DNA from 4 places in the Flexivirga aerilata genome. Region 2 is predicted to be linked to each of the others. Evidence: riboswitches for the same ligand, from Rfam matches in the RefSeq annotation. Region 2 holds a riboswitch; each other region holds the start of a gene.
What was found. A riboswitch is a leader RNA that binds a small molecule or an ion and turns the genes downstream of it on or off. The one in region 2 is predicted to bind S-adenosylmethionine.
Positions count from the first base shown of each region.

Region 1: another riboswitch for S-adenosylmethionine. It lies ahead of HJ588_RS06420 (MetQ/NlpA family ABC transporter substrate-binding protein); the one in region 2 lies ahead of HJ588_RS07260 (amino acid ABC transporter permease).
Region 3: another riboswitch for S-adenosylmethionine. It lies ahead of metX (homoserine O-acetyltransferase MetX); the one in region 2 lies ahead of HJ588_RS07260 (amino acid ABC transporter permease).
Region 4: another riboswitch for S-adenosylmethionine. It lies ahead of HJ588_RS10040 (bifunctional o-acetylhomoserine/o-acetylserine sulfhydrylase); the one in region 2 lies ahead of HJ588_RS07260 (amino acid ABC transporter permease).

Region 1 covers NZ_JABENB010000001.1:1,353,418-1,358,900, reverse strand. The annotation lists gene HJ588_RS06440 (NADH-quinone oxidoreductase subunit B) at 1-220, opposite strand, end outside; gene HJ588_RS06435 (NADH-quinone oxidoreductase subunit A) at 217-597, opposite strand; gene pdxR (MocR-like pyridoxine biosynthesis transcription factor PdxR) at 619-2,121, opposite strand; gene HJ588_RS06425 (DMT family transporter) at 2,200-3,114, shown strand; SAM riboswitch class IV at 3,185-3,288, shown strand; gene HJ588_RS06420 (MetQ/NlpA family ABC transporter substrate-binding protein) at 3,381-4,352, shown strand; gene HJ588_RS06415 (methionine ABC transporter ATP-binding protein) at 4,349-5,419, shown strand; gene HJ588_RS06410 (methionine ABC transporter permease) at 5,419-5,483, shown strand, end outside.
Region 2 covers NZ_JABENB010000001.1:1,517,792-1,523,274, forward strand. The annotation lists gene HJ588_RS07245 (NtaA/DmoA family FMN-dependent monooxygenase) at 1-99, opposite strand, end outside; gene HJ588_RS07250 (LLM class flavin-dependent oxidoreductase) at 111-1,316, opposite strand; SAM riboswitch class IV at 1,384-1,494, opposite strand; gene HJ588_RS07255 (RrF2 family transcriptional regulator) at 1,564-2,019, opposite strand; SAM riboswitch class IV at 2,158-2,270, shown strand; gene HJ588_RS07260 (amino acid ABC transporter permease) at 2,281-3,249, shown strand; gene HJ588_RS07265 (amino acid ABC transporter ATP-binding protein) at 3,254-4,012, shown strand; gene HJ588_RS07270 (transporter substrate-binding domain-containing protein) at 4,036-4,983, shown strand; gene HJ588_RS07275 (DUF1684 domain-containing protein) at 4,999-5,483, shown strand, end outside.
Region 3 covers NZ_JABENB010000001.1:2,146,430-2,151,912, reverse strand. The annotation lists gene HJ588_RS10110 (RNA polymerase sigma factor) at 1-1,151, opposite strand, end outside; gene HJ588_RS10105 (universal stress protein) at 1,467-1,850, opposite strand; gene metX (homoserine O-acetyltransferase MetX) at 2,015-3,190, opposite strand; SAM riboswitch class IV at 3,234-3,383, opposite strand; gene HJ588_RS10095 (DUF4192 domain-containing protein) at 3,417-4,490, opposite strand; gene HJ588_RS10090 (YkvA family protein) at 4,584-4,949, opposite strand; gene HJ588_RS10085 (EcsC family protein) at 4,951-5,483, opposite strand, start outside.
Region 4 covers NZ_JABENB010000001.1:2,130,914-2,136,396, forward strand. The annotation lists gene HJ588_RS10030 (CdaR family protein) at 1-241, shown strand, start outside; gene HJ588_RS10035 (SDR family NAD(P)-dependent oxidoreductase) at 334-1,215, shown strand; SAM riboswitch class IV at 1,262-1,378, shown strand; gene HJ588_RS10040 (bifunctional o-acetylhomoserine/o-acetylserine sulfhydrylase) at 1,449-2,771, shown strand; gene HJ588_RS10045 (serine protein kinase RIO) at 2,991-3,863, shown strand; gene HJ588_RS20000 (DUF4185 domain-containing protein) at 3,989-5,239, shown strand; gene hrpA (ATP-dependent RNA helicase HrpA) at 5,324-5,483, shown strand, end outside.

The sequences.
Region 1 (5,483 bases), 160 kb from region 2:
GGTCGGCCTGGCGCGGCCCGGGCGCGAAGGGGATGACCCCGAGCCGGATGAAGTCGTGGCGGGCCATCGACGCCGCGATGAACTCGATGGCGCAGCAGGCCAGTCCGAAGTTGAAGACCCACAGCGAGTAGCGACGGCCCCAGTTGAGCACGAGCCGCATCGGCTTGGGCGCGGCCGCCTGGCCGACGCCGACCCGGGGCATGGGCAGATCGGTGGTCATTTGGTCACCTCCGGCGAGTCGCCCCAGTTGAGCAGGCCGCGGCGGGCCGCGTGGAGCAGCCCGACGAGCAGCACGGCGATGAAGATGCCCATCTCGACGAGACTCACCACGCCGAGCCGGTGGTCGCGCAGCACCAGCGCCCACGGGAAGAGGTAGACCGCGTCGACCGCGAAGACGACGTAGAGGAAGGCATAGGTGACGTAGCGGACGTGACTCTGCGCCCAGCCGCCGGTGACGGGGTCGACGCCGGATTCGTACGTCGTGAGCTTCGCCAGGCTGGGCGCGCGCGGCGCCAGCAGCCGCCGCGCGAGCATCGCGGCAACGAACAGCAGGGCGCCGGCCAGGCCTACGCCCGCCAGCACCAAGTAGCCCGTCATACCCGAAGACACCCCGGCAGACTAACGATCAGGGGCCGGTTCTTGCGGTAGGTGACCGCCAATCGACACAGGTGTACATAACGATCTGCCGCGGGAGCCGCCCGCGCCGGCGACCACGCGGGCGATGATCCCGACGGCTTCGGCGAGGCCGTCCGGGGATTCCGCGCCGTAACCGAGCACCAGTCCCGGCTCCCCCGGCGTATGACGGTGCATGCGCAGCGGCTGCACCCGCACGCCGCGCCGGGCGAGGTCGGCCGCGAGGTCCCGGTCGTCGAGCCGGCCCGCGAGGTGCGGGAAGGTGACCTGCACGTGCAGTCCGGCCGCGACACCGCCGATCGCGGCGTCGGGCAGTGCGGCGGCAAGTGCCTCGAGCAGGACGTCGCGACGGTGTCGTTGCCGGGCACGCTGCCGGCGCAGGTGGCGGTCGTAGTCGCCGGACGCGATGAAGCGGGCCAGCACCAGTTGGGCAAGCGCCGGGCCGCCCAGGTCGCTCGCCCGTCTGGCGACGACCAGGTCGTCATACAACCGTGGCGGCGGGACCAGCCACCCGAGCCGCAGCCCGGGGGCGAGCGACTTGGACGTGCTCCCGGTGTGCGCGACCAGATCGGGGGCGGCGGGCTGGATCGCGGCGACCGGAGCTCGGTCGTACCGCTGATCGGCGTCGTAATCGTCCTCGATGATCAGCCGGCCGCGACCGGCCCACTCCACCAGGTCGCGGCGCCGTGCGGCACTCAGCACGACACCGGTCGGGAACTGGTGCGCCGGTGTCACGAACACACTCCGGGCGCGTGTCGACGCCAGGCGCTCCACGACCAGGCCGTCCGCGTCGACCGGGACCGGGCGGGCGTGCACGCCCCAGTGCTCCAGCTGCTGGACGGCGCCCGCTGATCCCGGATCCTCCACTGCAACAATGTTTTTCCCGTCTCTGACGAGCTGCTGACCCAGCAGTGCGAGTGACTGCGCCACGCCGGTGACCACGATGATCCCGTCCGCACCGACGCGTAGTCCGCGCGTGCGCGAGAGCCACGCGGCGAGCTCGGCGCGCAGCACCGGGTGACCGCGCGGGTCGCCATACCCGAGCTCGGCAGCAGGTGTCTCGGTCAGCACTGCTCGCTCGTGTCGCAACCACGCGGCGCGTGGGAAGTCGGTGAGATCGGGCAACCCCGGATAGAGGTCGAGCCGTATGCCGCTCGGCGCCGCCCCAGGATGCGGCGATGTCGGCGTGGTCACGGCCGCGCTGCGCCGGCCCGCGCGCTGCGGCCGGGCCGGCGCCGAGCGCACCGTCGTCCCGGCCCGGGTGCGCCCGTCGACCAGCCCTTCCTCGCGGAGACGCTGGTAGGCCTCGACGACGGCGCCGCGCGCGATCCGCAGGTCCGCCGCGAGTTCGCGGGTGGCGGGCAACCGGGCTCCGGGCGACAGCCGCCCGTCGGCGATCGCGCCGCGCAGTTGACCGGTCAGCCATTCGGTGACCCCGCGCGCCGGCGCCCGCGACGGATCGAGCTGCAGGAAGTCGGCACCGGTCATTGGTCCACTATGGCGAGGTTGAATTGGTCCTTCAAGAGGTCCAAAACGCCTGTCATCGTCATCGTCATGGTCACTGTCATGAGCCGAACAGGTCGAGCCGGAGTCGGTGGCGCGCTGGCGATGTCGTTCGTCGGGGGCAGCGTCGCGGTCAGCGCCGGGCTGTCGCGGGCGCCCTTCCTCACCGTCCAGGCGTTGCGGTATGCCGTGGCCGCCGCCCTGCTGGTGGCACTCTGCGCACTCACCGGCCGACGGATCCAGCGGCCGCGCGGTGTCGAGTGGCTGTGGCTGGCCGGGGTCACCGGCTGCGGACTGATCCTCTTCAACGTCGCGCTGATCGTCGGCGGCGAGCACGCCGAGCCGGCCGTGCTCGGGGTCGCGGTTGCGTGTGTGCCGGTGGTGCTCGCGGCGGTCGGTCCACTGCTCGAAGGATCGTCGCCGACCGCCCGGGCAGTGCTCGCGGCGGCCGTCGTCACGCTGGGCGCAGCGCTCGTCGAGGGCTTCGGTCGCAGCGACGCGGTCGGACTGGTCTGGGCGGTCGTCGTGTTCGCCTGCGAAGCGGGCTTCACCCTGTTGGCAATGCCGCTCTTCGCACGGCACTCGCCGTTCGGGGTCTCCGTGCACACGACCTGGCTGGCTGCGGCCGGCTTCGCACTTCCCGGCGTATGGCGCGAGGGGCCGCGCGCCGTCCTGCGGCTCGACGCGACTGCACTCGCGGCGACCGCCTTCCTCGCGGTGTTCGTGACGGCCGGGGCGTTCGTGCTCTGGTACGGCTGCGTCGCGAGCCTCGGCGCCGCTCGCGCCGGGCTGCTCACCGGGATCGCACCGGTGGCCGCGGCGATGACGGGCGTTTCACTCGGGCACCCCTTCCCCGGCATCGGCGTCTGGGCCGGAGTCGCAGTGGTGGCAACGGGATTGGCCCTCGGCTTGCGGTCACGTCACGCCACGCCGGCGACCCGTCACAGTGGCGAGGCGACCGAACCAACGCCGGTGTGAGTCGGATCACAACCCGTTAGCAACGTTACGCATTTTGACTTATCCCGTAACGTCGCCTTATGTTTTGAGCAGTCACGAGATCCAACGCGAAGCCCTGGCTGGTTGGACGGCAACCCTCACGCACGTGGCGGGGTGCTCCAGGTGATGACTAGGCCGTAACGGCAAGCACGGCAGCTCCCGGCTACCGCACGGCGCGCAGCAATCCTGCGCGCGGTGCGTTTCGTGCGTGCCGTCCCGTCATACACGAAACATGAGGGATGACAACGATGTTCGAAACACCAGGGAGCGTCGGTCAGGACGACCCGAACCGTCCGCAACTGCCCCCGCGCCCACGCAGCGGGACGAGCCGGCGCACCGTCGCCGGCCTCGCGGTGCTCGGGCTCGTCGTCGGCGGCGTGGGCGGCTTCGCCGCCGGCCGCGGCACGGCGCCGAGCGGCTCGGGTGAGTCGCTGCGCACCGTGACGATCGGTGTCACCGATGCCGACCAGGACTACTGGACGACGTTCAAGCAGCTCGCCCGCGACAACGGCATCCGCATCAAGACGGTCAACTTCCAGGACTACACGCAGGCCAACCCTGCGCTGGCGCAAGGTCAACTCGACCTCAACCTCTTCCAGCACCTGGTCTTCCTGGCCAACTACAACGTGTCGTCACACCAGTCGCTGACACCGATCGGTTCAACGTATGTCGTGCCGCTCAGCCTCTACTCCTCGAAATACCAGAAGCTGCAGCAGATTCCGGCCGGCGGCAAGGTCGCGATCCCGAACGATCCGACCAACCAGGCGCGGGCGCTGCTGGTGCTGCAGTCGGCCGGCCTGCTGAAACTCAAGAACGGCGGCAACGTGCTGTCGACCCCGGCCGACATCGACAAGAGCGCCTCAAAGGTGTCGGTCACACCGGTCGACGCCGCGCAGACGGTGACCTCGCTGTCGTCGGTCGACGGGGCGGTCGTCAACAACAACTTCGCCCTCGACGGCAAGCTCGACCCGAGCAAGGCACTCTTCTCCGACGACCCCAAGTCGGCGCAGTCCGAGCCCTACATCAACGTGATCGTCGCCCGCGCGCAGGACAAGGACAACCCGACCTACGCCGAAGTGGTCAAGCTCTATCAGGACCCGCGCGTGCAGAAGCAGGTGATCGCCGAAAGCAAGGGCACCAGCGTGTCGGTGGTGAAGCCCGCGGCCGACCTGCAGAAGATCCTGGCCGGGCTGCAGAAGACCGTCGAGGCATCGTCATGAGCGCCTCGACCCTGACCGCACCCTCCACCGAAGGCGCATCCTCGGATCAGCTGATCGCCCGGATCGACAAGGTTTCCAAGGTTTTCGGTCGCGGCGACTCCGCGCACACCGCCCTGGAGGACGTGACTCTCGACATCCCGCGCGGGGAGATCTTCGCGGTGATCGGCTACTCCGGCGCCGGCAAGAGCACCCTCGTGCGCCTGCTCAACGGGCTGGAGCGCGCCACCTCGGGCACGGTGACCGTCGACGGCACCGACATCACCGCCCTCTCGGGCAAACCGCTGCGCGAGGTGCGCCGACGGATCGGGATGGTCTTCCAGCAGTTCAACCTGATGCGGTCGCGCACGGTCGTGGGCAACGTCTCCTATCCGCTCGAACTCGCCGGCCTGGACCGCGCGGAGCGGGAGGACCGGGTGGCCCAATTGCTGTCCTTCGTAGGGCTTCTGGACAAGGCGTGGTCCTATCCCGAGGAGCTTTCCGGCGGGCAGAAGCAGCGGGTCGGCATCGCCAGGGCGCTCGCCACCCAGCCCGATCTCCTGCTGGCCGACGAGTCCACATCCGCTCTCGACCCGGAGACGACCCGCGACGTGTTGGGATTGTTGCGCCGGGTCAACGAGGAGCTCGGGATCTCGATCGTGGTCATCACCCACGAGCTCGAGGTCGTCCGCTCCATCGCCGACCGGGTCGCCGTGCTCGACGCGGGGCGGGTCGTCGAGACCGGGACGGTGCGCGACGTGCTGGGAGCGCCGCAGACACCCACGACCCAGCGCTTCCTCGCCGCCGCAACCGGGACGAGCACGAACGAGACTCTGCGACAACACCTTCCGCAGGATCTGCAGGGCACGCTCGTGTCGGTCGTCGTCGGTGACGAGCGGCGACTCGGCCGCACCCTGAGTGCGGCCGCGCGCGAGCACGGGGTCGACTTCGAGATCCTGCGTGGCGGGGTGACCGAGCTGAAGGCCGAGACGCTCGGCAGCTTCACGCTGGCGCTCACCGGCGCACCGGAGGCCGTCGAGGCGACCATCGGGTCGCTGCGTGGCATCGGCACGGCGGAGGTGATCTCCTGATGACCGCCGACTGGTCCACCCTGTGGCCGACCTTCCAGACCGCGATCTGGCAGACGCTCGTCAT
Region 2 (5,483 bases):
CTCGATGTGGCTGCCGGCGGCAGGGTCGCTCCAGACGGTGGTGTTGTTGACTCCGGGAAAGTGGGCAGCAAGGTGAATCTGCTTTGTTTTCTTGGACATTCGGCTGCTCCTCACGCGATCGCGTAGCGACTGACGGGCCGGTCGAGCCCGAAGTGGCCCCGCAGGGTGTCGGCTGTGTAGTGCGCACGGAACGCGCCGAGTCGCTGGAGCGCGGGCACCAATTGCTGGGTGATCTGCGTGAGGTCGTGTGGCACCGTCGCGGGCCGGAGCCGGAATCCGTCGACTCCGGACTCCTGCCAGGTGACCAGGTGCTCGGCGAGTTGCTCCGCGGTGCCGACGAAGACGCTCGCGTCGCTGGCGAACTCCTCCCCGTGCCAGTCGTCGAGCAGGTCCTTGCGGGCGCGGGCTGCGGGTGCGGTGTCGTCGAGGAAGACCACCAGGTCGGCGAGCACCGAGACGCTCTCCGGGTCACGCCCGGCATCGACGGCGGCACTGCGTATGACGGAGACGTCCGCGCGCGCCGCGGCCTCGTCGCCCGGTGCGATCAGTCCGATGTCGGCGGTGCGGCCGATCAGCTCCAGCCCGTCCCGCTGGTGCGCGAGGACGGCAACCAATGGCTGGCCCTGCGGCGGTCGCGGGGTGATCGACGGCCCGCGGACCGAGAAGTGAGATCCCTCGAAATCGATGTAGTGCAAGCGATCCCGGTCGACGAAGCGTCCCGTGGCGACGTCCCGGATCTCGGCGTCGTCCTCCCAGCTGTCCCACAGGCGTCGCAGCACCTCGATGTAGTCGGCGACTTCTCCGAAAAGCTCTCGCGTCGCCTCCGCGGTGGGTGCCGCACGGCCGCCGACCTGCGCAACGAGTGCCGGCGCGGACCGGCGGCCCACATTGGCGAACTCCTCCGGGCTGGCGCTCGTGCGCACCCGGACACCCGCCCGTCCGCCGCTGACGTAGTCGAGTGTCGCCGTCGCCTTGGAGATGTGAAACGGCTCGGTGAGTGGGGCCACCACCGTCGGCACCAGGCCGATGCGTGCGGTGACCGGTGCGACGCGCGCGGCGACGAGCTCGGCATCCAGTCGGCCGGTCACCAGGTCGGTGCGATGTGAGGGGCGAACATGGTGGTCGGCGGTGGCCGCCAAGCCGTCCTCGAACGTGACGAAGTCGAGCAGTCCGCGTTCGGCCTCCTGCACGACGTCTACCCAGTGGCGGGCCGTGAAGAGCTGGTCGGGACGGGCTTCGGCCGCGCGCCAGGCGGCGGGGTGTGCGCCGGCGCCGTCGAGGGCGACTGCGAGGTGGAGTGGGTTGCTGTGAGGCATCGACATCGCTTCCTTCTACGGGTGCGGAGTCGCGTCGTCATCACCGAATCATGCTGAAGTGAAAGACGATTCGCGCTTGCGGCATCGGGTGATGCCGCCGGGTCATCACCTGGAGCACCCCACCGCGGCGGAGGGTTGCCGGACGACCAGCCAGGGCTTCGCGTCGTCTCTCGTGACCAGTGCCGACCGTAGACCAGGATGGTCGATCTGTCGAATGTCTACGCGATCGGTAGGGATTGCGCGCGGGTCAGCGCGGCAGCCACGCGTCCTCGATCTCGTTGAGTCGGCGGACCTTCGCAGGGAAGTTCCCCGACAGCAGCTGCTGCAGACTCACCGTGTCGAGGACGGAGCGAAGGCTGGATCGCACGGCGACCCACAGATCAGGCAAATGCGTTGCTACGCCGTCGTATTCGGTCTCGTGCGGGCGCAGCCCCCGCACCTCGGCGAGCGGTCCGTCGACCGCGCGAATGATCTCTCCCAGATAGATCTGGGCGGGCGGTCGACGGAGCAGATATCCGCCGGAACAGCCGCGACGGGTCTCGACCAGTCCGGCCCGCCGCAGCTGCCCGAGGATCGATTCGAGGAACTTTCGGGGCAGCTCCTGCTCCGCCGCGATGTTCTCGACCTTGGCGAGTTCTGGGTAGTGGGAGGCGAGTTCGAGGGCGGCGCGGATCGCGTAATCGCTGCGAGCGGAGATCTGCACGCTGCCGCTCCTTCCTCGGTGCCGGTGAGCAGGCGTAGCCACCCACGATAGCGGCTCCGGGCACACCGAATGTCCACCATGTGAGTAGGGAATAGCCAAACCTTGTGTAAGACAAAACAACTGGTTATGTTCGGCGCAGGTGACGAGAGGCAGCGTCAAGCCCTGGCTTGCTGTCCGGCAACCCTCCGCCGCGGTGGGGTGCTCCAGGTGACCACCGGATGTGCCCGGCTCCGGGCGCATAAGCGCGAGAAAGGGAGACCCATGCCCCTGGTCACTGCCGCATCCTCGTCGGTGCGGTCCGAGAGGGCCGTGCCGGAGGACGATCTGCGGGACACCGTCCTGGTCGGTCGGCGTCGGCCGCTGCAGTGGGTGATCGCCGTCGCGGCGCTCGTCCTGCTGGCCATGCTGGTCAACACGCTGCTCACCAACCCGCGATTCGAATGGCACGTGGTGGGGGACTACCTCTTCAGTGCGGCGATCCTGCGTGGACTCGTGCTCACGCTGTGGCTCACCGCCGCCGTGATGGTGAGCGGCTACCTGCTGGGCATCGGCGTCGCGGCCCTTCGCCTGTCGGACAACACCGTGCTGCGTTCGGTCAGCTTCGGCTTCGTGTGGTTCGTGCGGTCGGTGCCGCCACTGGTGCAACTGCTCTTCTGGTTCGAACTCGCCTCCCTCTATCCCCGGCTCTCGCTCGGCATCCCGTTCGGTCCGGAGTTCGTCGCGGTGCAGACCACGCACCTGCTGTCGGCCGTCGCCGCGGCATACGTCGCCCTCACGGTCGACGTCGCGGCGTTCGCGTCCGAGATCGTCCGCGGCGGGATCCTGGCGGTCGAACGCGGTCAGACGGAGGCGGCCGACGCGCTCGGCCTCACCCGCGTGCGGACCTTCCGCCGGGTCGTGCTGCCGCAGGCGATGCCGGCGATCATCCCGGCCTCCGGCAACCTGCTCATCGGCATGCTCAAGGCCACCTCGCTGGTCAGCGTGATCGCGGTGCAGGATCTGCTCGGCGCCACCGAGCTGATCTACAACGACAACTTCAAGGTCATCCCGCTGCTCATCGTGGCGACGGTCTGGTATCTGCTGTTGACCAGCCTGCTGTCGGTCCTGCAGCTCGGTCTGGAGCGCCGCTTCTCGCGCGGCAAACGCGGATCGGCACACCGCTCAGCACTGGCCGTATGGCGGTCCAACCTGCACCCCCTCTCGCATCGCCGACTCCGAGTGGAGGCCTGAGGTCATGGCCGGAAGTGTGCGAATCCGCAGCCTGCACAAGAGCTTTGCCGGTCAGGAGGTGTTGCACGGCATCGACCTCGACGTGGCGGCGGGCAGTGTGACGGTCATCCTCGGGCCGTCCGGCTCGGGAAAGTCCACCCTGCTGCGGTGCATCAACCACCTGGAGTCACCGGACGCCGGCTACGTCGAGGTGGGCGGGGAGATCATCGGCTACCGGCGCGACGGTCACCGGCTGCGCGAGCGGTCGCCGCGGGAGATCGCCCGGCAGCGCAGTCGCATCGGCATGGTCTTCCAGCAGTTCAATCTCTTCGGTCACCAGACCGCGGCGCAGAACATCATGGAGGGCCAGCTCGCCGCCGGAGTGCCGACCGAGCAGGCGCGCCGGCGGGCGAGTGAGTTGCTCGCGCGGGTGGGCCTGGCCGGCCGCGAAAACGCTTATCCCAGTGCGTTGTCCGGCGGTCAACAGCAACGGGTGGCGATCGCCCGTGCGCTCGCGGTCGATCCCGACCTCATCTTGTTCGACGAGCCGACGAGCGCGCTCGACCCGGAGCTGGTCGGCGAGGTGCTCGCGGTCATCAAGGACCTCGCCGACAGCGGCATCACCCTGATCGTGGTCACCCACGAGATCGGCTTCGCCCGCGAGGTCGCCGACGAGGTCGTCTTCGTCGATCACGGCCGAGTGGTCGAGACGGGGCCGCCGGCCGCAGTGCTCGACCACACCGAGAACGACCGCGCTCGGGCATTCCTGTCCGCGGTGCTTTAACCCCTCCGAGAGGACCAATTGTCATGCATATCAGTCGATTTCGCCATGCCGTCGCGGCGGCCTCCATCGCTGCGACGACCCTCCTGGTCGCGGCCTGCGGCAGCAGCACGAGCTCGGCGGGCGCCGGAGGCGGAGGAGGCGCTGCCAAGGCCGTGCCCGCAGCAGACGTGACCTCCAAGGTCGCCGTCGACGGCGCCGCTCGCGCGCTGCTGCCGAAGGAAGTCCAGCGCAGCAACCAGCTCACGCTGGGCACCACCCAGGTGACCGGCACCGCCAGCCTTCCGCACGCCGGCATCGAGGGCGGCAAGCAGGTCGGCCTCGACCTCGACATCCGGGCGGCGGTCGCGCGGAAGCTGGGCATCGACTGGAAGGTGGACACCGGCACCTTCCAGACCATCGTGCCCGGGGTGCAGAACGGCAAATACCAAGTGGGACAAGCCAATTTCGGGGTGACGAAGGACCGGCTGCAGGTCGTGGACTTCGCGACCTACCTGCGTGACGGCCAGTCGTTCGTCGGGCGCAGCGGCCTGCCGGTGAAGAAGGTGCGCACCCTGCAGGATGTCTGCGGGCTCAAGATCGCCACGTCCCCCGGCACCACCTTCCAGAAACTCCTGCAGAGCGAGCAGGCCAAGTGCGCCGCGGCCGGCAAGAAGCCCTACACCGTGCAGTACTTCGCCGACACGGCCCCGATCTACCTGGGCCTGCAGAACGGCAAGGTCGACGTCTACTTCGGTCCGACCCTCAGCCTCAAGGTGTTGACCTCCAAGATCACCGGCACCACGTTCCTCGGCGAGGTCACCCACACCCCAGTCGGGTTCGTGACCGCCAAGAAGTCACCGATCGCGCCCGCGCTCGTCGCCGCCGTCAACGACCTCATCAAGGACGGCACCTACCAGCGGATCTTCGACAAGTGGCAGGTCGGATCGTCGGTCATCGACAAGTCCGCACTCAACCCGGCACCGACCTTCTGAGAACGGAGACACACCATGACGATCCACCAGGACACCGCGACCGCGACCGATCCTCTGCAGGAGGAGTGGGCGGCGTGGCACCGCGCCCACGAGGAGAAGCGGGCCGACCGCCACGGATTCCTCGCGATCACCGGCCTGCACTTCCTCGACGAGGAACCGCGCAGCTTCCCCGACGCGCCCGGCGAATGGACCAGCACCGAGGACGGCGTCGTGGTCGACCTCGGGCCCGGTGAGTCCCTCGACCTCGCCGGCCAGCAGCTGACGGGCCGGCACTCCTTCGGTGTGTTGCCCGAACGTGGAGGAGTCACAGTGCATTTCGGCGATATCGCGATCGAGGTCGCCAAACGCGGCGGCTACGACATCGTGCGTCCGCGGCACCCGGACAACCCGGTCCGCACGGCATACCTCGGGACGGAGGCATTCCCGGTGCGGGCGAGCTGGCGGATCCAGGCACACTTCACCCCGTATGCCGAGCCCGCGCCCACCCGCGTCGACGGGCT
Region 3 (5,483 bases), 630 kb from region 2:
AGCTCCTCCGGCGTGGGTTCGCGACCGAGGTCCTGCAGCATCTGCCGCTGCACGCGGGCCAGCTTGTTGATGACCTCGACCATGTGCACCGGGATGCGGATGGTGCGCGCCTGGTCGGCCATTGCGCGGGTGATCGCCTGCCGGATCCACCAGGTGGCGTAGGTCGAGAACTTGTAGCCCTTGGTGTAGTCGAACTTCTCGACCGCACGGATGAGGCCGAGGTTGCCCTCCTGGATCAGGTCGAGGAAGAGCATGCCGCGGCCGGTGTAGCGCTTGGCCAGCGACACGACCAGTCGCAGGTTGGCCTCGAGCAGGTGGTTCTTGGCCTTCTTGCCGTCCTGCGCGATCCACCACAGCTCGCGCTTGAGCTTCATCTCGATCTTCTCGCCGGCGTTGAGCTTCTCCTCGGCGAACAGCCCCGCCTCGATGCGCTTGGCGAGCTCGACTTCCTGCTCGGCGTTCAGCAGGGCGACCTTGCCGATCTGCTTCAGGTAGTCCTTCACCGGGTCGGCGGTGGCGCCGGCGGTGACGACCTGCTGGGCGGGCGCGTCGTCCTCGTCGTCCTGGCGGATCACGAAGCCGCCGGACTCGTTCTCCTCCTCGGGCTTGGCGTCGGCTGCCGCGGCTGCCTGCTCCTCCTCGGTGGGCTCGGCCTCCGGCTGCTCGTCGGTGGCCTTCTTGGCCGGTGCCTTCTTGGCGGCGGCCTTCTTCGCCGGTGCCTTCTTGGCGGCCGCCTTCTTCGCGGGTGCCTTCTCCTCGGCGGCGTCCTCGTCCGCCGGCGCGTCGGCGGTCTTCTTGGCCGCGGCCTTCTTCGCCGCCGGCTTGGCGTCAGCCTTGGGTTCGGCGGCCTTCTTGGCCGGTGCCTTCTTGGCGGCGGCCTTGGTGGCCTTCTGCGCGGTCGACCGGCGGGTCGTCGTGGTCGCGACGGCCCGGGCGGCGGTCTCGGAGTCGAGGGTGACGGCGATGCCGTGCTCGTCCAGGGCGCGCAGCACGGTCTTCATCCGCTGCGGCGCGATCTCGGCCGTCTCCAGCGCGGTCTTCAGCTGCGAGCTGTCGATCGAGCCGTTCGCCTGTCCGATGGCGAGGAGCTGCTGCAACGCGGGATGCGCGAACTCCGTCGGCAACTCGGGGGCTGCGGGGGTTTTCGACACGAGGTCCACCAACTACCTTCCAAAGCTATCGGGTCGTGCTGGCATCACGACGTCGCCGTCCGGGGATGACGGCTACCGAGGTTGGGGTTTCCGGGCAACGCCGCGAGTGCTGCTTCGAGCGCTTCGATGAGTCTCGTTCGAGCCTCACTCGCGAGTGCTTCGACACCATTATAAAACGAGCCGGGGCACGGACCGACCCATCGACCTGCTCTCCTGCGGGTCGGACGGGTTGTTCCGCGCGGGTGCGCACACCGAAAAGCGTTCTGCTCACCACCGATTCGGCTCGACACCCGGACAACGCCGAGGCGGCGACTGCTATTCCGCGGACGGTTTGACAGCCAGCACCGGGCACGCGGAGTCGAGCAGGATGCGCTGGGCGTTGGTGCCGAGGATCAGCTTGCCGACCGGGGTGCGGCGACGCAGCCCGATCACCAGCAGATCGGCCGACTCGTCCTCGGCGATCCGCAGGAGTTCCTCGGTGGCGTCCTCGCCGTTCGGGACGGTGCGCACCTCATAGCTGACATCGAGCTCGCCGAGGCCGGCCAGCTGCTTGCGGGCATCGTCCGCCTGGTCGTCGCCCTCGGAGTGTGCGGAGTCCAGCACGATCAGCGGGGTCTGCCGGACCGACGCCTCCGCGGCCGCCCGGCGTAACGCCGCAGCGCCCTCCTTGGTCGGCACGTATCCCACCACGACTGCCACCGCACCATCACCTCTCTCACGGTCGTCGGTCGGCGAAGGCACGTCGGGCGCGGGGGCCCGTGTGCCGTGACCTGAGTCGACGCTACCCCGACGCTACCCGGACGCGCGCCCCGCCGCAGGTCGCGTCCGCGGTCGATGTGCCGGAGCCGCCACGAGGGGCCCGGTCAGCCGACGCCCAGCCGCCGGTGCCGCCGCGCCCAGATGTCGGCGACGGTCTCGCGCACCAGCGCGCGCACCTGGTCGGTCTCGACCAGGAACCCGTCGTGACCGTGGTCCGATCGCATGAGTCGCACCGGCTCGTCGCCGTATGCCGCAGCCATCTCCTCCGACAGCGGCACCGGGAAGAGCCGGTCCGAATCGACCGCCGCCACCCGCAGCAACCCGCGGTAGGAGCCGAGCACGTCCGACAGGGTGCCGCGACCGCGGGTGACGTCGTGGGTCGCCATGGCCCGGGTGAGTTGCACATAGGCACCGGCGTCGAACCGGGCGACGAGTTTGCCGGCCTGGTGGTCCAGGTAGCTCTCCACGGCGAAGCGGCCGCCCTCCAGCGGGTCTTCGCCGAGCTGCGGCTCGCTGCCGAACCGGCCGTTGAGTTCGGCGGCGCTGCGGTAGGTGGCGTGCGCGATGCGCCGGGCCAGACCGAGCCCGGTCGCGGGGGTGCGTCCGGTGCCGTAGTAGTCGCCGCCGGCATAGGCGGGGTCGCCGGTGATGGCGAGCGTCTGCGCCTGCCCCCAGGCGATCTGGTCGGCGCAGGCACGGGCGGTGCTGGCGATGACGAGCGCGGCGTCGGTGCGATCGGGATATCCGGCGACCCATTCGACCGCGCGCATGCCGCCCATCGACCCGCCGAGCACGAGCAACCACGCGTCGATGCCGAGCGCGTCGGCGACGGCCGCCTCGACCAGCACCTGGTCGCGAATCGTGGTGTGCGGGAACCGCGACCCCCAGTGGCGGCCGTCCGGAGCGATCGACCCCGGGCCGGTCGTGCCGCGGCAGCCGCCGAGCACGTTGACCGCGACCACGAAGAGCGAGCGCGTGTCGAGCGGCTCCCCCGGCCCGATGAGCCCGGGCCACCAGCCGGCGGTCGGCTGGCCGGGTCCGGCGTCGCCGACCACGTGCGAGTCGCCGGTCAGCGCGTGCTCGACGAGCACGGCGTTGCCGGCGTCGGGCGCGAGCCGACCCCAGGTCTGGAAGGTGACCACGACCTCGGGCAGCACACCGGTCTCGAGCGGCACGTCCCGCAGACGGATCGCCCGGCAGGCCGGGTTGGCATCCGGCGGCGGAGCACACCACTCCACTGGGGAGGCGGACGTCGCCCATCGGCTGTGCGTGACGGTCACCGGACCACTCCTCGAACCCCGGGGGCCGGTCTTTAAAAAGGGGGCCCCGCGCTTGCCGGCCGCACTGCGCGGTCGACCTTGTCCTCACCCGGGGCACCCCACCGCGGTGGAGGGTTGCCGCCCAGCCAGCCGGGGCTGTGCTCGCCGATCGCCGCACCTGCGCGGGAGTCAGCGAGCGCTGGGACTCATGACGGTTACGACGGTAGCAAGGTCAGGTCCTCGCCTCCTACGCCGGACGGCGATCCTCTCGCCGGCTGGGACGCAAACCCTCCTGCACGGCGGCGTCGAACAGCTGCGCCAGCTGGCAATCCGGGTCGGCCCGCAACACTCGCTCGAGTGCCATCACGGTGACCGCGCCCGTGCCCATCGCCCAGTGCAGCCCGGCAACCAGCAGCAGGACCGGGACCGCGCCCTCGGGCGGCAGGCACTGCACCCACTCCTTGAGTCGGCCGGCGATCGTGCGGGCCCGGTCACCGAACAACTCGTCGGGGCAACGCGCCGTCGGCGAGGGACCCAGCCGGTCCTGCAACGACGGCCAGAGTGGGCGCAAGCCGGGATCGAGCAGGTCCGGCATCAGCCAGGCCAGTACGGCGTCCCGCACCGGCTGCTGCCGGATCAGGCCGGTGGCGACGGCGAGCACCCCGACCGGCAGCCGCGACACCGGGCAACCCTCGTCGATCAGCACCCGGGCCAGCGCATCGGTCGCGGCTTCGGACCCGACCCGCGGACCGGCTTCCCCAGCGAGCTGTTCGAGCGATTCGAGCCGCCCGAGCCGTTCGAGCCGGTCGAGTTCCGCCCACACCGCCACCGCGACCTCCGGATACCGCTGGTCGAGCTCCCCGGCCAGCGCCTCTCGGTCGGCGACCGGTGCCACTCCGCGCAGCACCCGCTCGGCGATCGCGTCGACGTCACCCTCCGCCGACGGTGCGGTCCACTCCCGAGGACACCCGCCGCAGCTGCAGGCGGCTGCCCACCATCGGTTGTCCCGGGCGTGGATCACGTGGGACAGCACGACTCCCCGATGTCGCAGACGGCGACGAATCGCGGCGACGAATCGGTCCGCGGCGCTACCGGCGTCGTACACCACCGCGATGACGTCGTCGACCGGCAGCTGCTCGACCGGTTGCAACAGGTGCACCGCGGCGACGGTCGCGTGCTCGTCCGGCGGCACGTCGAGCCGCGCAATGACCTGCAGGCGACCATGGTGCGTCGCGATCAGCACGACCGAGTCGTGCGGGGTGAAACCCAGCTCGTAGGGCAGATAGGCGACGACGTCGCCGACACCGTGCAAAGTGCTCATGCCGGCAGCCTCTGCCGGACCGCGGCCGCTCGACAGCCCGAAACCCGGCAGCTGTGGACGAAGCCCGCCCACGCCGGAGGATGTGGAACGCGCTCAGCGCAGGCGTTCGCCCTTGATGGTGCTGCGCCGCGCCTGCTCCCACGCGAGGAAGGCGTCGGTGTCCTCGACCAGCGTCGTCGCGAGCCAGCTGAGCACCAGGGCGTCGTCGGCGAAGCCGATGACGCCGAGCAGCGCCTCAGGCAGCAGATCCACCGGTGAGGCGACGTATGCCGCAGCCGCCGCCACGAGGGCCAGATGCGCCGGACTCACCTGCGAATACTCGCCTTTGGCGACCGCCTTCGTCATACGCGGCAACGCGGCGAGACGGGTAGCGACGCTCGGCCCACCCGGCCGGCTGACCTCCTGCAGGGCTCGTCCGACGCGCCGCAGCGATGCCCAGCGCAGGGCAGGGGCGGCCATCTCAGCTGCCCTGCTGCAGCACCCGCGCGGCCGGCGGGAACTCCTTCTTGGCGACCTTCGCGGTGCGCGTGATGAGGAAGGCGTCGATGCCCGCGCCGATGACGCCGCCGGCGAACGGGATGCCCTTGCCGAGCTTGGTGAGGAGCTTGTCGCTGACCTGGCTGATGAGCCGGAAGCCGACGGCCTTGTTGACGACCATCAGCGCGGTCGGCGGCAGCTGCCTCGTCGCGAGGTTGGCGAGGCGACCGGTGCTGACCACGCCGGCCTTCTTGAGCAGGTCGTCGGAGTCCGCGCCGACCAGCGTGAGCAGCAGCGCCGTGCGAGTGGTCTCGTCGCGCAGGTTGTAGCCGCGGACGGCAGCGATCGCGGCCGCCATCCGGGTGGACAGCACGTAGAAGCCGAGCACGTTGGCCGGCAGCGCGACGATCATCGTGACGAACCCGCCGAGACCGGTGACGAAGCCGGCGGCACCGGCGAGCTTGCGGTGCTGGGAGACGATCGCGTCGACCGCGCGCTCGGGGTCACCCGGGTGGT
Region 4 (5,483 bases), 610 kb from region 2:
CGCGCTCGCCCGCCTCGACCCGCGATCGCTGCAGATCCTCCGGACGCTGGTCGAAGCGGACAGCCTGCGCCGCGCGGCGACGACCCTCGGCATACATCACTCGACGCTGCAGGCCCGCCACGAGGCTTTGACCCGGTCGCTGGGTTATGACCCGCGCACCGCGATCGGCAAGATCCGCTTTGCCGCTGCGGCAATGCTCTTGCGGCTCAACAACTTCCGCGACGCGCATCCGGCGGACTGACACGCGCGGATCCGCCGCGTTCGGCGGTGTCGGCCGCTGATCCGCCGCGCCAACCTGGTCCCACCAACCTCGATCAGGAGCGGAGTGGACACATGACATGGCCTGCAGGAGAAGCGGCATTCGTCACCGGAGCGGCGTCGGGCATCGGTCTCGGCATCGCTCGCGCACTGGTGGCACAGGGGGCGAAGGTGGCGCTCGCCGACGTCGACGCGGAGCGCCTGGCGGCGGTCGAGCGTGAGCTGACCGCGTCGGGCGGCACGGTCACCGCGGTCGAGCTCGACGTCAGCGATGCCGACGGCTGGACGGCCGCCGCTGACGCCGCCGAACAGGCGGTCGGGCCGATCTCGATCCTCATCAACAATGCGGGGGTCAACGGCGGCGGCGCCATCGAGCAGACTCCGCTGAAGTCGTGGCGCTGGGTGTTCGCGGTCAACGTCGAGGGGCAGTTCCTCGGGGTGTCGACGTTCCTGCCGCGGTTCACCGAGCGCGGCGGCGCCGCGCACATCCTCAACACCGCGTCGGTCGCCGGGCTGCTGCCGATGGTCAATGTGGGCGCCTACGTCTCCTCGAAGTTTGCCAGCGTCGGCTTCTCCATGGCGTTGCGTGACGAGTTGCGCGGGAGCGACATCACGGTGTCGCTCCTCGCGCCCGGCACCGTCGCCACCGCCATCAACCGCAACGCCGCGCAGGCCGAGGCGGCACTCCTCGGGACCGAGGTCGACGAGGAGGCGGTCGAGGCCAACGACGGGGTGATCGCGCACGGCGCCGACCCGGATCTGGTGGGGGAGCAGGTCGTCGACGCGATGCGGCAGGGGCAGTTCCTCATCGTCACCCACCGCGAGTTCGGCACCCTGGTCCGGCGCGTCCACGAGGAGGTGGAGGCGGCGTTCGAGGAGTTCGACGGTCGCTACGGCCCCGATCCCGCCGGGCAGATGATGCTCGGCGGCACGGACCCGGTGGCCCGTCCGAAATAAGAGATGGTTATGACATGGTGCGCATGTCGCGATAATGTCGCGCGCAGGTCATGAGTGCCAGCGCCAAGCCCCGGCTCGCTGGCCGGCAACCCTCCTGTCGCGGTGGGGTGCCCCGGGTGAGGACCTGGCCGGCGGTGCCGATCGCCGCCGGCAAGCGCGGACATCACGACCGTGGGTCCGCCGTCGGGCGCGGGTGACCTCGCTGCTCGGCGAACGAGCACGAAAGGCGTCCCATGAGCGACGACACCCCCAACTGGTCCTTCGAGACCCGGCAGATCCACGCGGGCCAGACCGCCGACGCGGCGACCGGTGCGCGGGCGTTGCCGATCTACCAGACCACGTCCTACGTCTTCAACGACACCGAGCACGCGGCAAATCTGTTCGGGCTCAAGGAATTCGGCAACATCTACACCCGGCTGATGAACCCGACGACCGACGTCGTCGAGCAGCGGATCGCCAGCCTCGAGGGTGGCGTCGGGGCGCTCCTCGTGGCGTCGGGTCAGGCCGCCGAGACGCTCGCCTTCCTCAACATCGCGCAGGCCGGTGACCACATCGTCGCCAGTCCGAGCCTGTATGGCGGGACGTTCAACCTGCTCAAGCACACGTTGCCGAAGCTGGGCATCGAGACGACGTTCGTCGAGGACACCTCCGACCCGGCGAGCTGGGAGGCGGCCTTCCGGCCGAACACCAAGCTGGTCTTCGCCGAGACGATCGCCAACCCCAAGCAGGAGATCCTCGACGTCGAGACCGTGGCCAAGCTGGCGCACGACCACGGCGTCCCGCTGGTCGTCGACAACACGGTCGCCACGCCGTACGTCCTGCGGCCGATCGAGCACGGCGCCGACATCGTGATCCACTCGGCGACCAAATACCTTGGCGGACATGGCACTTCGATCGGCGGCGTGATCGTCGACAGCGGCAACTTCGACTTCGGCAAGGACCCGGAGAAGTTCCCCGGCTTCAACACCCCGGAGGAGTCCTACCACGGTCTCGTCTATGCCCGTGACCTCGGCGTCGGCAGTGACCTCGGCGCCAACCTGGCGTTCATCCTCAAGGCGCGCGTCCAGCTGCTGCGCGACCTGGGCGCGTCGATCTCGCCGTTCAACGCGTTCCTGCTCGCCCAGGGCATCGAGACCCTGAGCCTGCGCATCGAGCGGCACATCGACAACGCCCGCAAGGTCGCCGAGTGGCTGCAGCAGCAGGACCAGGTGAAGTCGGTGCGCTGGGCGTCGCTGCCGGACAACGAATACTTCGAGCTGGCACAGAAATACACCCCGCGCGGCTCGGGCGCCGTGGTGTCGTTCGAGATCGACGGTGGCGTCGACGCCGGCCGCAAGTTCGTCGAGGCACTCACCCTGCACTCGCACGTCGCCAACATCGGCGACGTGCGGTCGCTCGCGATCCACCCGGCGTCCACCACCCACTCGCAGGGTCCCGACGAGGACCGGCTCGCGGCCGGCGTGACCCCGGGCCTGGTGCGGCTGGCCGTCGGCATCGAGCACGTCGACGACATCATCGCCGACCTCGAGCAGGGTTTCCGCGCCGCCAAGAGCTGACCGACCGGGGGAGCCCGGGTATGACGAATCGCTCGTCGTACCCGGGCATTTCCTTGCCCCGGCACAAATTCGGTTGCTCGCGCGCATACCCGGCGAGCACGATGACGGCGGCCCACTCGGCGACGCTCTCGTCGCCGGCCGATCGGAAGGAGCGTGACATGACGAAAGTCATCGGCGTGACCCACGCCGCTCACCCGTGCACCGATCGGAGCAACACCCATGCACACACCACACGAGGGCGCCTCCCAGGCTGACCCCGACGCCGGGATCGACCCGCGATTCACCTTCTCCTATCAGCAGATCGGCGACCTGGCGGACGGCCAGCGCTGGTCCACCTGGGGCGACTGCGAGCCGCTGTGCCGTGGTCCCGAGCCCTGGCCGGACTGGCTCGTCACCGATGATGCCGCCGTCGACACCGAGCTCGGAGTCCTGAAGACCGGCAAGGAGGCCGACGTCTTCCTCGTGGAGCGGTCGGCGCCCCTCGACGACCGCAGTGTCGTGATGGCCGCCAAGCGCTACCGCGACAGCGGACACCGCACGTTCCACCGCAACGCCGCCTACACCGAGGGGCGCAAGCTGCCGCGCAAGGGAGGGCGCGACGCGCGAGCGGTCGCCAAGGGCACCGCGCACGGCCGGGCGGTCGCCGCCGGGATGTGGGCGCGCGCGGAGTGGGAGGCGATGGTCCGCCTGCATCAGGCCGGCCTGCCGGTGCCCTATCCGGTGCAGATCGACGGCACCGAGGTGCTGATGGAGCTGGTCACCGCACCCGACGGCTCGCCGGCGCCGCGTCTCGCAGCGGCCCGGCCGACCCCGGAGTTGTTGCAATCATTGTGGATTCAGTTGTCCGAGGCGGTTGTGAGGCTGGCCGCCGCGGGTCTGGTGCACGGCGACCTGTCGGCATACAACCTGCTGGTCGCGGGTGATCGCCTGGTGGTCATCGACCTGCCGCAGGCCGTCGACGTGGTCGGCAACCCGCACGGTTTCGAGCTGCTGCACCGCGACTGCACCAATGTCGGCCGGTGGTTCACCGGCCGCGGGCTCGACGTCGACCCGGAGGAGTTGTTCGCCACCGCACTCGCGCAGGCCGTATGACGCGAGCCGCTCGTCTCCTAGTGCCCTGAGTCAGAAATAGAACAGGTGCGCAACGGGCAAAGGTGCTGGTCAGGCGCGAAGCGACTGTCCAGCACCTTTGCCCGCGCCGCACTAGGGTGGGCACCGTGCGAAGGCTCCGCTTCCGGGCAACTCGCGCGGCCGTGGTCGCGGCCGCGCTGCTCGGCGTCGCGGCCTGCTCGGGGCAGGTGGCATCGGCGCCGCCGAGCTTTTCCGAACGCGGCTGGGGCGGCAGCTCGCCGGCACCCAGCGGCGCCGGGCCGGGCGCGAGCAGGGCGCCGAGGCCGGTCACCGACGCGGGCGCCATCGGCGCGGTGACCCTCCAACCCCGTTGCGGCACAGCCAAGACCGCGGGTCCGACCACGGTGCAGGGCTGGAACGAATGGGTGCACACCTTCACCCGGCCGCTGTGGCAGGCGGGCGACGTCGGCGTGACCGTCCCGCTCAGCGACGGGCGGGTGCTCTGGACCTTCGGTGACACGCTGCGGGTCGGGGAGCGACCGCGCTTCGTGGCCAACTCGATGCTGATCACGTCCGGCAACTGCACCACGCAGGTCGTCACGCCGTCGCACGGCGCGATCATGCCGGACAGCCCGACGGGCAGCGTGTGCTGGCCGTCGTCGGCGGTGGCCCGACCGCAGGGAGCCGGCGACCAGGTGCTGGTCGCCTGCTCGCGGGTGCAGCGCGGCACCAAGCACGGCCTGCTCGAGTTCAGCTACCTCGGCCTCAGCGTCGCCCGGTTCGACGTCGGGCCCGGCGGCGCCCCGGTGCTCGGCGACACTCTCGACGTGACCCCGGACAATCCCGACCAGTCGCAGGTCAACTGGGGCACCGCGATGCTCGCCGACGGCGGATATCTCTACGTCTACGGCACCCGCTCCGGCGGCACCGGCGCGGTCGGCCGCGCACTGCTCGTGGCCCGCACCACCTTCGACACGATCGGGAAGCGGTCGACCTGGCGCTACTGGGACGGCCGGTCCTGGGTCGCGGACGCGGCATCGGCGACGCCGGTCGTGCCGAGCGCCGACGGCGTCTCGCAGTCGCTCACCGTGTCCCGGTTCGGCGCGACCTACGTCGCGGTGTCCAAGGTCGGCGGGGACTTCGGCGACAAGATCGGGCAGTGGCGCGCGACCACCCCGGTCGGGCCGTGGAAGCTCGCCGCCACCGTCCCGGTGGCGCCGAAACAGAGCGAGGCGGGGCTCAGCATCCTCACCTACCAGCCGCTCGCGCATCCCGAGATCCCTCTGGCCAGCGGCAAACTGCTCGTGTCGATGTCCCGGCTGCCCGAGGAACTGCGCAACCTGGTGATCAACCCGCAGCTGGGGCGCCTGCGCTTCTACGAGATGCCGCGCCCCTGACGGGCACCCGGCGACGACGGCCGGCCGGGCGAATAACACCGGCGACACGGACGTTGATCGTTTGCGACAATGACAGACGTTCCCATGACTTCAGCTGACTCGACCGCGCCCGCCCGCCGCTCCCGCGGCCGCCGCCGGCGACCCGACCGCACTCGCCAGGAGACACCGGAGCAGCGCGCCGCCCGGCTCGACCGCAGGCGCGGCCTGGTGCCCGAGATCCGCTATCCCGCGGACCTGCCCGTCG